One region of the Pelosinus sp. sgz500959 genome, then DNA from elsewhere that is predicted to be linked to it. Evidence: riboswitches for the same ligand, from Rfam matches in the RefSeq annotation. Region 1 holds a riboswitch; each other region holds the start of a gene.
The links. A riboswitch is a leader RNA that binds a small molecule or an ion and turns the genes downstream of it on or off. The one in region 1 is predicted to bind thiamine pyrophosphate.
Positions count from the first base shown of each region.

Region 1 (3,266 bases):
TATCACGAATGCTATTGACACCCACTTTCAGGCAAAGTGGTCGGCAGGAGCAGTTGCTCATACCACTTTGTTAGGATTTGATTTTCAGCACAGTGACAGCAAATACCGCTGGGGGCGTGGCTCACTACCAGCTCTTGATCTATTAACTCTTCAGGCTGCCCAGGCCGTTACTAATCCAGCATTTTCAACTATGACCAATGCCACTACGGAGCAGACTGGCTGGTACGTGCAGGATCAACTGAAATTCAATAAGCGCTGGACAGCGTTGGTTGGTGGACGCTATGATCAATATGACCAAGATTCACTCAATCTCAAAAATGGTATCCGTACACGAACTAATCAGGATGCCTTGACTGGACGTCTAGGTCTAGTTTATGATGCTGGCGACGGTGTAATGCCTTATATCAGCTATAATGAGTCTTTCCAAGCCCAATCCGGCAACGACCGAAACGGCAACTCTTTCACTCCTACCACTGGCCGCCAATATGAACTAGGTGTCCAATACCAGCCAGCTAATAGCAATGCCCGTTTTACTGCTGCTATTTTTGACTTGCGCAAACAAAATGTGTTGACTACTGATCCAGTAGATGATAACTTCAGCATTCAAACTGGCGAGATAGCTTCTAAAGGATTAGAACTGGAAGCCAATATTGCTGCTTTCAAAGGCGCGAATTTGACAGCATCCTATACTTTACTTAATAACAAGATTACCAAAGACACGGATCCACAACGAATTGGTTTACATACCGAAGGCGTGCCTCGTCACAGTGCCTCAATCTGGCTGGATACCACTTCGCCAACAGAAGATAAAAAGCAAGGCTGGAGCTTTGGTGCCGGACTGCGCTATATCGGTTCCCGCTACGATTATGATAACCTCCATAAAGTAGGCGGAGTATGGCTGGCTGATGCCCTCGTTCGTTATGATACAGGCAGTTGGCGTTACGCTCTTAATGTTCATAACCTCTTGGACAAGCATTATATTATTGGCGATTTCGCCTCTTCTGACTACTATGATACCGTTGATGAAGGGCGCACCATTCAGCTTACAGCTACCCGTCGCTGGTAGGCTTTCCCATTATAAAGAAAGGTGCTTGTCTGATAAATTTTTATATGATAGAATAAAATTCAATTCAATTAAATTAAATACTCTGGGGAGCTTGTAGAGCAGGCTGAGAAAAAGTAACCAAACTTTGACCCATATACCTGATTTGGATAATGCCAACGTAGGAACTGCAGTTTTTGACGTTATAGTTATTACAAATACAATGGGATATGCCGTTATTGGTATATCCCATTTTTGTTATTTATCTTTTAGAAAGATTAGATCCTAACTATGCTAAAAGAATAATTGTGGTGGAGGAGGAGCGTCCTGCACCTTAAATAAAAAGACAACTAAATAGCGAGGGAGCTCGTGTTTCGAGATGAGAGGAAGCTTTTCAGCTTCGACCGAACTGGTATGTTTTATGACATACAGGGGGATGCTATTTGGCTATAGAAAAATATACCTTCAAACAATATTAATCTGCCTGTATGACATATTCTGTCAACCATTAGGCATTTAAGCCTTTTTGTGCTTAAAATAAATATTGTTTAGGAGGTATTTTTTATGAGAAGAAAATCTGATCTTTTAAAACTCGTCATGCTATCAATGCTAGTTGCACTTGGGGTGGTCATTTCCCCCCTTTTACGTATCGAAGGAATGTGTCCTATGGCTCATTTTATTAACATCGTATGTGCTGTCTTGCTTGGTCCTTGGTATGCCCTGCTTTGTGCAACATTAATAGGTGTAATCCGAATGATGCTTATGGGTATCCCCCCTTTGGCTCTAACTGGTGCAGTTTTCGGCGCAATGTTGTCAGGAATTTTTTACAGAATGTCGAAGGGGAAACTACTTTATGCTGTTATCGGCGAAGTTATTGGAACAGGTATCATTGGAGCTATTGTTTCCTACCCAGTTATGGCCTTCATCTACGGAAAAACGGGGCTTACATGGTTGTTTTATGTTCCCTTATTTATTTGTGGAACGCTGATTGGCGGAACCATTGCATATTTTTTCCTTACTTCCCTAAGAAAATCAGGTATGCTTGCCAATTTCCAAAAAAGCTTGGGGGCGAAGATTTATGACAAACCAAGCATATAACATAACTGATCTATTGGATATAAGACATAAGGTCAAGGTTGAAAAACCACTGATTCACTGTATAACAAATCATATTTCCATCAATGACTGCGCTAATGTTGTACTTGCTGTCGGCGCAAAACCGATCATGGCGGAACATCCTGCTGAAGTGTCCCAAATCACAACCTTTTCCCAAGCACTAGCCGTAAATCTTGGAAACATAAATGATACTCGTATGAAATCAATAATGCTTTCCGGCAAAGCTGCTCTTGAGAAAGATATTCCCTCTATTATTGATATTGTTGGAGTCGGATGCAGTACCCTTCGCCTTGATTTTGCAAAAAACTTTATTTTAGAATGTCATCCAAGCGTTATCAAAGGCAATATGTCAGAACTTAAAGCACTCTATGGTATGGAAAGCAGTGCAAAAGGAATTGATGTCGGTGAAAAGGATTCTATTACGAATGATACGATGTTGACTAGCATCGCAATGTTAAAGTCTCTTTCGTTACAAACAGATTCCGTTGTGGCAGCAACAGGAGTGATTGATATTATAACGAATGGAACGGATACCTATCTTATTGAAAATGGCTGTGAAATGCTTTCAATGGTAACAGGAACGGGTTGTATGCTAAATGTCTTAACTGCAGCCTTTATCTCAAATAAAAACATCATAGGTGGAACGATATTAGCGGTAGCGCTCATGGGGATATGCGGCGAACTTTCAACGAATCGAAAAGGGACTGGAACCTTTAGGACAAAACTCTTAGACTCTATATTTAGCCTATCAGACTATAATCTTAAGAAAAAAATAAGATGTACGTTAACGTGAGCTTCTATGATAAAGAAGGCTTGATTCAGGTAGAGCTTTAGCTCCATTTGAATCTTAGAGCGCCTTGGTCATGATGGAATGGAAAAAATTCTCTAAAAATCACAATGAACCCGCTAATTACCTTTCAAGCTAGGGAATTAGCGGGTTCATTTTTTAAAAAAATCTAGATTTAGATGGTGGCGACGATAACCCTTCTTGGGCTATCATACAAGATCCGTCTCAATTCATCCTTTAACTGATAATAAATATCACTTTACATCCTCTTAATAATATCCATGACAGCTTCTGTCATAACGCCGATCTCTTCGACAGAGG
Region 1 is NZ_JBGJZL010000019.1:38,963-42,228, reverse strand. It holds gene ACAN52_RS20145 (TonB-dependent siderophore receptor) at 1-1,066, shown strand, start outside; TPP riboswitch at 1,140-1,247, shown strand; gene thiW (energy coupling factor transporter S component ThiW) at 1,607-2,140, shown strand; gene thiM (hydroxyethylthiazole kinase) at 2,121-2,951, shown strand; gene ACAN52_RS20130 (PAS domain-containing protein) at 3,205-3,266, opposite strand, start outside.

Region 2 (3,266 bases), on a different contig from region 1:
CCAAATAAAAGAACAACAGCCACCATATTGGCTTTCTTTAGACCACCTTCTCGCCCAAGAGCGATCCATAAGACTACAAGTCCTCCAATTATTAGATTCCATAATTGAAGTCCATCCATTCCCCACATGACTTTACTAATTTCATTGGCTGAGTTCGCTGCTGAAATAATCATCACTGCCGTCCAGCCAACCAACTGTAAAACATTAAGTACCGAGAAAAGATAAGAACCATAGATACCAAAAGAAATACGAGTCGATACAATGGCCGGAATGCGTTCTTGGGTACCAATCATTCCAGCGAATACCAAAAGACTAGTCCCGACTAAATGGCCAATCAGAATAGCTGCTAATCCGCTCTGAAAGCCAAGAGGGGCTAAAAGCCCTCCTGTTAAAATTTCCGCAATGGATACGGCTGCGCCAAACCATAAGAAAAGATAATGATTAAAATTTAGCAAACTATTTTCACTCATTCGATAACATACCTGCCTTTTGATATAAATTGTAAAAATGATGCACTGGACCTACCCCTTTACCAATGGCAAATGAATGTTCAATAGCTGTGGTAATATATTCCTTGGCACGTGCAACGGCCTCATCAGCAGTCCATCCATTCGCCAAATTAGCAGCAATGGCAGCCGAAAGTGTGCAACCTGTACCATGGGTATTTTGGGTCTCAATACGCTTACTTTCTAAATAGTGATAACTCGTACCGTCGAATAAAATATCAGTCGCATCTCCAACTCGATGTCCACCCTTTAATAAGACATAGCTAGGCCCAAGGCGATGGATGATCGCCGCTGCTTCTTCCATTTCCTTCAGACTGTCGATTTTCATATGAGCAATTTCTTCTGCTTCCGGTATATTAGGCGTTACAATGGTAGCGAGTGGTAATAAATCTGTTAACAGAGCATCAACTGCATCTGGCTGTAATAAATAATAACCACTTTTTGATATCATCACTGGATCAATTACAATATTCTGTGGCTTATACTTGGCCAGTCCAGCAGCAATCGTCCGAATGGTTTCGGTCCGAGAAACCATCCCGATCTTTACTGCATCGACTTTAATATCGTCAAAAATAGCTGCGATTTGTTTTTCAATCACATGAATATCAATATCTTGCACTGCAAATACACCTTGAGTATTTTGTGCTGTTACCGCTGTAATGACACTCATGCCAAACACTCCATGGGCCGAAAAGGATTTCAAATCTGCCTGAATTCCTGCGCCGCCACTGGAATCTGAACCTGCTATTGTCAATACTTTCTTCATATCAATTCCCCCTTTATATTATAAGAAAAGACTTGGCTTGCTCCAAACCTTAGTACCCCTGCTTGGAATCAAAAAAATTAAAAGCTCATCCGTAAGGATGAGCTTTTGCAACAAACAAAACCTGATCACGATCCCTACGCTGGCATTATCCAGATCAGGTTAAAGGGTCATAATGGACTATTCTTTCCGATTCATCTTACCATACTTGAATTATATTCTCAACTATAGCTCTACAAATACGTAAGTCCCAAATATAATTCAGTCTCACCTGCAGTAAATTTCATATTTATTTTTGAAACTTCTTTTTTGTACACGATAAAATGATTCAAGCCCACAATCGTAAATGGTGGTGTTATCATATAGTGATTATTCGTACCTGCCAGTAAAGCTTTAGCTCGACCAGCAATCATATTCACCATCTCAGCAACCCCATCATACAGCTCATCATCAAGTAACTCAAGAGGACTATTTCCTGTCATATAAGAAACAATCATGGCGGCATGCTCTTTATTAAGAGTCAGATGCAACATGGCATTCCTGATCCCTTGAATAAACATGACCCCTGTAATATCACCGCTACTTGGCTGGCAGTTATCGATATTTTTAGTCACATGGCAAGTTTCCATACCAGCCATCATGCCAAATACATCAAAAACAGCTTGAGCTAAGCACTTTTGCAAAAAATCTTCTGCTACTTTGCGCTCCATAACCCTATACCCCTTCCCCAATACACTCAATAATTTTCTTAATTAATTCCTCTATACTAAAGGGCTTCACCATATAGTTGATAGCCCCAGCCTGAATGGCTTTTATAATATTTTCTTTTTCACTTTCTGTTGTAACCATCATCACTGGTAAATGTTTCAAGGATGGAGTTTCTTTTATCTTATGTAAAAAATCTAATCCATCCATGCCTGGCATATTCCAATCTAATAAAATTAATTTTATATTGTCGGTGGATTGCTCTAACATAGCAAGTGCCTCCATACCATCTCCTGCTTCTAACAATTCATAATCTAATAATTCTACACCATTGCGAATTATTTTCCGAATAATAGCTGAATCATCAACAGATAATATTTTCATCCTTTACCACCCCTTACTCTATAAAAAACGGTATTTTTATACTGCTTGACATCATAATCTTCCTTATAGTCAAAAAACACTTCCGAATTACCTAAAATCAAAATTCCATCTTGTACTAAAGAGAAGGATATTTTCTTGAAAATCTCTTTTTTAAAGCTCTCAGAAAAATAAATAGCAACATATCTGCAAAATACCAAATCAAATTTACCAAAATTACTAAAACTTTTTTGCAGATTAAACTGAACAAACTGAACAGCATTTTTTATTTTTTCATCTAACGCCCAAGTCCTTCCTTCTTGCCTAAAATAACGATCACGATAACTAGGATCAAGTCCACGGGCCATAGAAATACTATCATATTTACCTCTTTTAGCCATTTGCAATACAGTACTTGATATATCCGTCGCCAAGATCTCAAAATGTCCTAATGTAATATCCTTAATTCCATGTCGCTCTAAATACGTATCAATACACATAGCAATAGAGTAAGGTTCTTGACCTGTAGAACATGCAGCGCTCCAAATTCTAACTCGAAAGCGTTTACCTTGTCTAATCTCTTGTATATAACGTTCTAATAAAGTCTCCGTCATGAATTCCCATGGAGTTTTTTCTCTAAACCAGAGAGTTTCATTCGTTGTTAATGCATCAATAACATCCTCAGCTAAGGCTTTATTTTTTTGTTGACTAAGCATTTGATATAATTCTTCAAAACTTTCCAAGCTAAATTTAACGAGAAATTTTGACAGTCGACTTTCAATTAAATAAGCTTTATCATCTCGAATACTAATACCACATTGTTCTTCTATATATTTTTGAAATAGTATAAAATCATCTGAGGATAAATTCCCATTCATCAATATAACCACCTTACTTTTCACTCAATGTCTGTATTCGCTCTCCTATAGATC
Region 2 is NZ_JBGJZL010000005.1:344,016-347,281, reverse strand. It holds gene cytX (putative hydroxymethylpyrimidine transporter CytX) at 1-470, opposite strand, end outside; gene thiD (bifunctional hydroxymethylpyrimidine kinase/phosphomethylpyrimidine kinase) at 463-1,272, opposite strand; TPP riboswitch at 1,387-1,531, opposite strand; gene ACAN52_RS10490 (chemotaxis protein CheX) at 1,503-1,979, opposite strand; gene ACAN52_RS10485 (response regulator) at 1,984-2,358, opposite strand; gene ACAN52_RS10480 (CheR family methyltransferase) at 2,355-3,212, opposite strand; gene cheB (chemotaxis-specific protein-glutamate methyltransferase CheB) at 3,226-3,266, opposite strand, start outside.
Region 2: another riboswitch for thiamine pyrophosphate. It lies ahead of thiD (bifunctional hydroxymethylpyrimidine kinase/phosphomethylpyrimidine kinase); the one in region 1 lies ahead of thiW (energy coupling factor transporter S component ThiW).

Region 3 (3,266 bases), on a different contig from region 1:
ATCATGTAAATGGTGTAGCGCAAAATTATAGTCAGTTACAAAAAGAAATGGGGTATTAGGAAAATAAGATGAGAAACACCTAAATAAGGAATTTGGTTGTATAATAGTTAGTAAAGACTATATAATATTTACATAATCAAAATGGAGGAGGCTGAATCAATGAGTATACATATTAATGCTGAGCAAGGTGATATCGCAAGTACGGTATTAATGCCAGGAGATCCACTAAGAGCAAAGTTTATTGCAGAAAAATTTTTACAGAAGGCTGTTTGCTATAATGAAGTGCGGGGCATGTACGGATACACTGGTTTTTATAAAGGAAAAAGAATTTCAGTTCAAGCATCGGGTATGGGAGTGCCATCAATATCCATTTATGCTCATGAACTCATTACTAGTTATAATGTGAAAAATATTATTCGAATTGGTACATGCGGTTCATTGCAAGAAAACGTAAAAATAAAAGATGTGATCATGGCGATGTCTGCATCCCATGATTCTAATATCAATCTACAACGTTTTGAAGGCATGACTTATGCGCCTACTGCAAGTTTTCAGCTTTTGGAGAAAGCCTATCATACAGCACAAAAGCTAGGTATTGAGGTTAAGGTTGGCAATATCTTCACAACAGATACCTTTTATCATGATAATCCTACGGATTGGAAACGTTGGTCTGATTTTGGTGTTCTTGCTGTTGAGATGGAAACAGTAGGACTCTATACATTAGCAGCGAAACATGGTATTAATGCCTTGACCATTCTAACCGTGAGTGATAGTTTGGTCACTGGCGAAGCCACTACAGCAGATGAACGTCAGACTACTTTTACGCAAATGATGAATATTGCCCTGGAAATGTCTGAATAAAATAATCTGCTTTACTAATTGTGATAAATGAATTATGATTTAACTAATTAAATAAGATGCTAGGGGGGCCTAATGGCTGAGAAGGATGTTCCTGACCCTTTGAACCTGACATGGTTAATACCATCGTAGGGAAGCTGCTTTGTATATTTTTTTTATATTGAGCGAACAAGCTTATCCTCTGTGGATAAGCTTTTTTTCCTATTAGAAATCATAGTGAAGTTATACTCGGGATCAGATTTTTATTTTTTGTAGATCGATAAGGCATGTCAGCGTTTCTCTTATTTAAAATTCCTTAAATCATGAATTTTGTGAGGTGAAAGATTTGCAAGTTGTATTGAATGGCAATCAAGAAATGTTGGAAAGAAATTTATCTTTATCGGAATTTGTAGAACTCAAAGGACTCAATCCAGAAACAATTATTGTTGAGTACAATGGGGAAATCGTAAAAAAAACAGAATGGTCAGCTATTGTTTTAAAAGATGATGATTGTTTAGAAGTACTGAATTTTGTTGGAGGAGGCTGAGGATATGAGTGATGCCTTAATAATTGGTGGGAAAAGTTTGCAGAGTCGATTATTCATTGGTACAGGTAAATATTCTACAGATGAGATGATTCCTGAAATAGTAAAAAAATCTGGATCAGAAGTCATTACTGTAGCCTTACGTCGGGTTGATTTTAATTCTTCTACTGGAAATGTGATGAATCATATTCCCTCTGGTATGCAATTATTACCCAATACATCTGGAGCTAGGAATGCGCAAGAAGCAATACGTATTGCACGTTTAGCTAAAGCAGCAGGATGTGGTAATTGGATTAAAATTGAGGTGATATCCGATAACAAGTACTTACTGCCTGATGGTTATGAAACGATCAAAGCGACTGAAGTTTTGGCAGCAGAAGGATTTGTGGTTTTGCCTTATATCAGTCCAGATTTGATGGTTGCAAAGAAACTTGTTGAAGTAGGTGCAGCAGCAGTGATGCCACTTGGTGCGCCAATTGGTACAAATCGCGGTCTTAAAACGAAAGAGTTATTAAAAATATTAATTGAGGAAATATCCTTACCTGTCATTGTTGATGCTGGTATTGGTAAACCTTCGGATGCCTGTGAAGCGATGGAAATGGGAGCGGCAGCTTGCTTGCTTAATACTGCAATTGCGAGTTCTAATAATCCAGGGCTCATGGCTGAAGCTTTTGGTATGGCGGTCATTGCAGGACGCAAAGCTTATTTAGCTGGGCTAGGAGGAACTCATCAATATGCGAGTGCATCATCACCTCTTACTGGATTCTTAAATGACTAAGGGGGAAACTATGAGTTTTTATGATGAATATGTACAATATTCCAATGATGATATCGATGCAGTATTAACAGGTACAACATCGGATCAAGTTGTAAAGATTATTGGCAAAGATCGATTAACAGTCATGGACTTTTTAGCTTTGTTATCACCTGCCGCTGAAGAACATTTAGAATTGATGGCGCAAAAAGCTCATCAGTTAACTAGGCAAAATTTTGGACGTGTCATTTTCTTATTTACACCAATCTATTTGTCGGACTACTGTACAAATAAATGTGTTTACTGTGGTTTTAATGTAACCAACACTTTTACGCGGAAAAAACTGACTCTTGAAGAAGTGGAAAAAGAAGCTCAAAGTATTGCTGCTACGGGGCTTAAACATATTTTGTTTTTGACAGGTGATGCTCCGAAGATTGCTGGCGTTGCTTATATGAAAGAGTGTATTAAAATTTTGAAAAAATATTTCTCTGCCATCGCTATTGAAATATATGCTATGGATAAGTCGGAATACGAGGAATTGGTCGATGCCGGAGTCGACAGTATGACAATGTTTCAAGAAACATATGATCCGCTTTTATATGATCAATTGCATTTAGCAGGTCCTAAAAAAGATTATCGTTATCGTCTCGACGCACCGGAGCGGGCTTGTCAGGCGGGGATGCGATCTGTCAATCTTGGTGCATTGCTTGGTCTTGATCAGTGGCGGCGTGATGGTTTTTTTGTAGGCTTACATACCAATTATATTCAAAATAAATATTCAGATGTGGAAGTAAGTCTTTCTTTGCCGCGCATACGCCCGACCATGGGGCAATGTGAAACTGGACTTACTGTAAATGATAGAAATATGGTACAAATGATGACAGCTTTTCGTTTATTTATGCCGCGCGCTGGAATTACTCTTTCTACACGTGAAAATGCACAGTTTCGTGATCATGCAATTAAACTTGGAGTCACAAAAATGTCTGCAGGGGTCAATACCGCAGTTGGCGGTCATACGGAAAGTCAAGAAAATTCAGGTCAGTTTGCAATATCGGATGAACGAAGTGTTGCCCAAATGTGTGAAGCTATATTGCAACTTGGATACCAACCAGTATTTAAGGATTGGCAAGC
Region 3 is NZ_JBGJZL010000011.1:59,334-62,599, reverse strand. It holds gene ACAN52_RS16715 (lytic transglycosylase domain-containing protein) at 1-59, shown strand, start outside; gene deoD (purine-nucleoside phosphorylase) at 160-861, shown strand; TPP riboswitch at 913-1,010, shown strand; gene thiS (sulfur carrier protein ThiS) at 1,184-1,384, shown strand; gene ACAN52_RS16700 (thiazole synthase) at 1,389-2,159, shown strand; gene thiH (2-iminoacetate synthase ThiH) at 2,170-3,266, shown strand, end outside.
Region 3: another riboswitch for thiamine pyrophosphate. It lies ahead of thiS (sulfur carrier protein ThiS); the one in region 1 lies ahead of thiW (energy coupling factor transporter S component ThiW).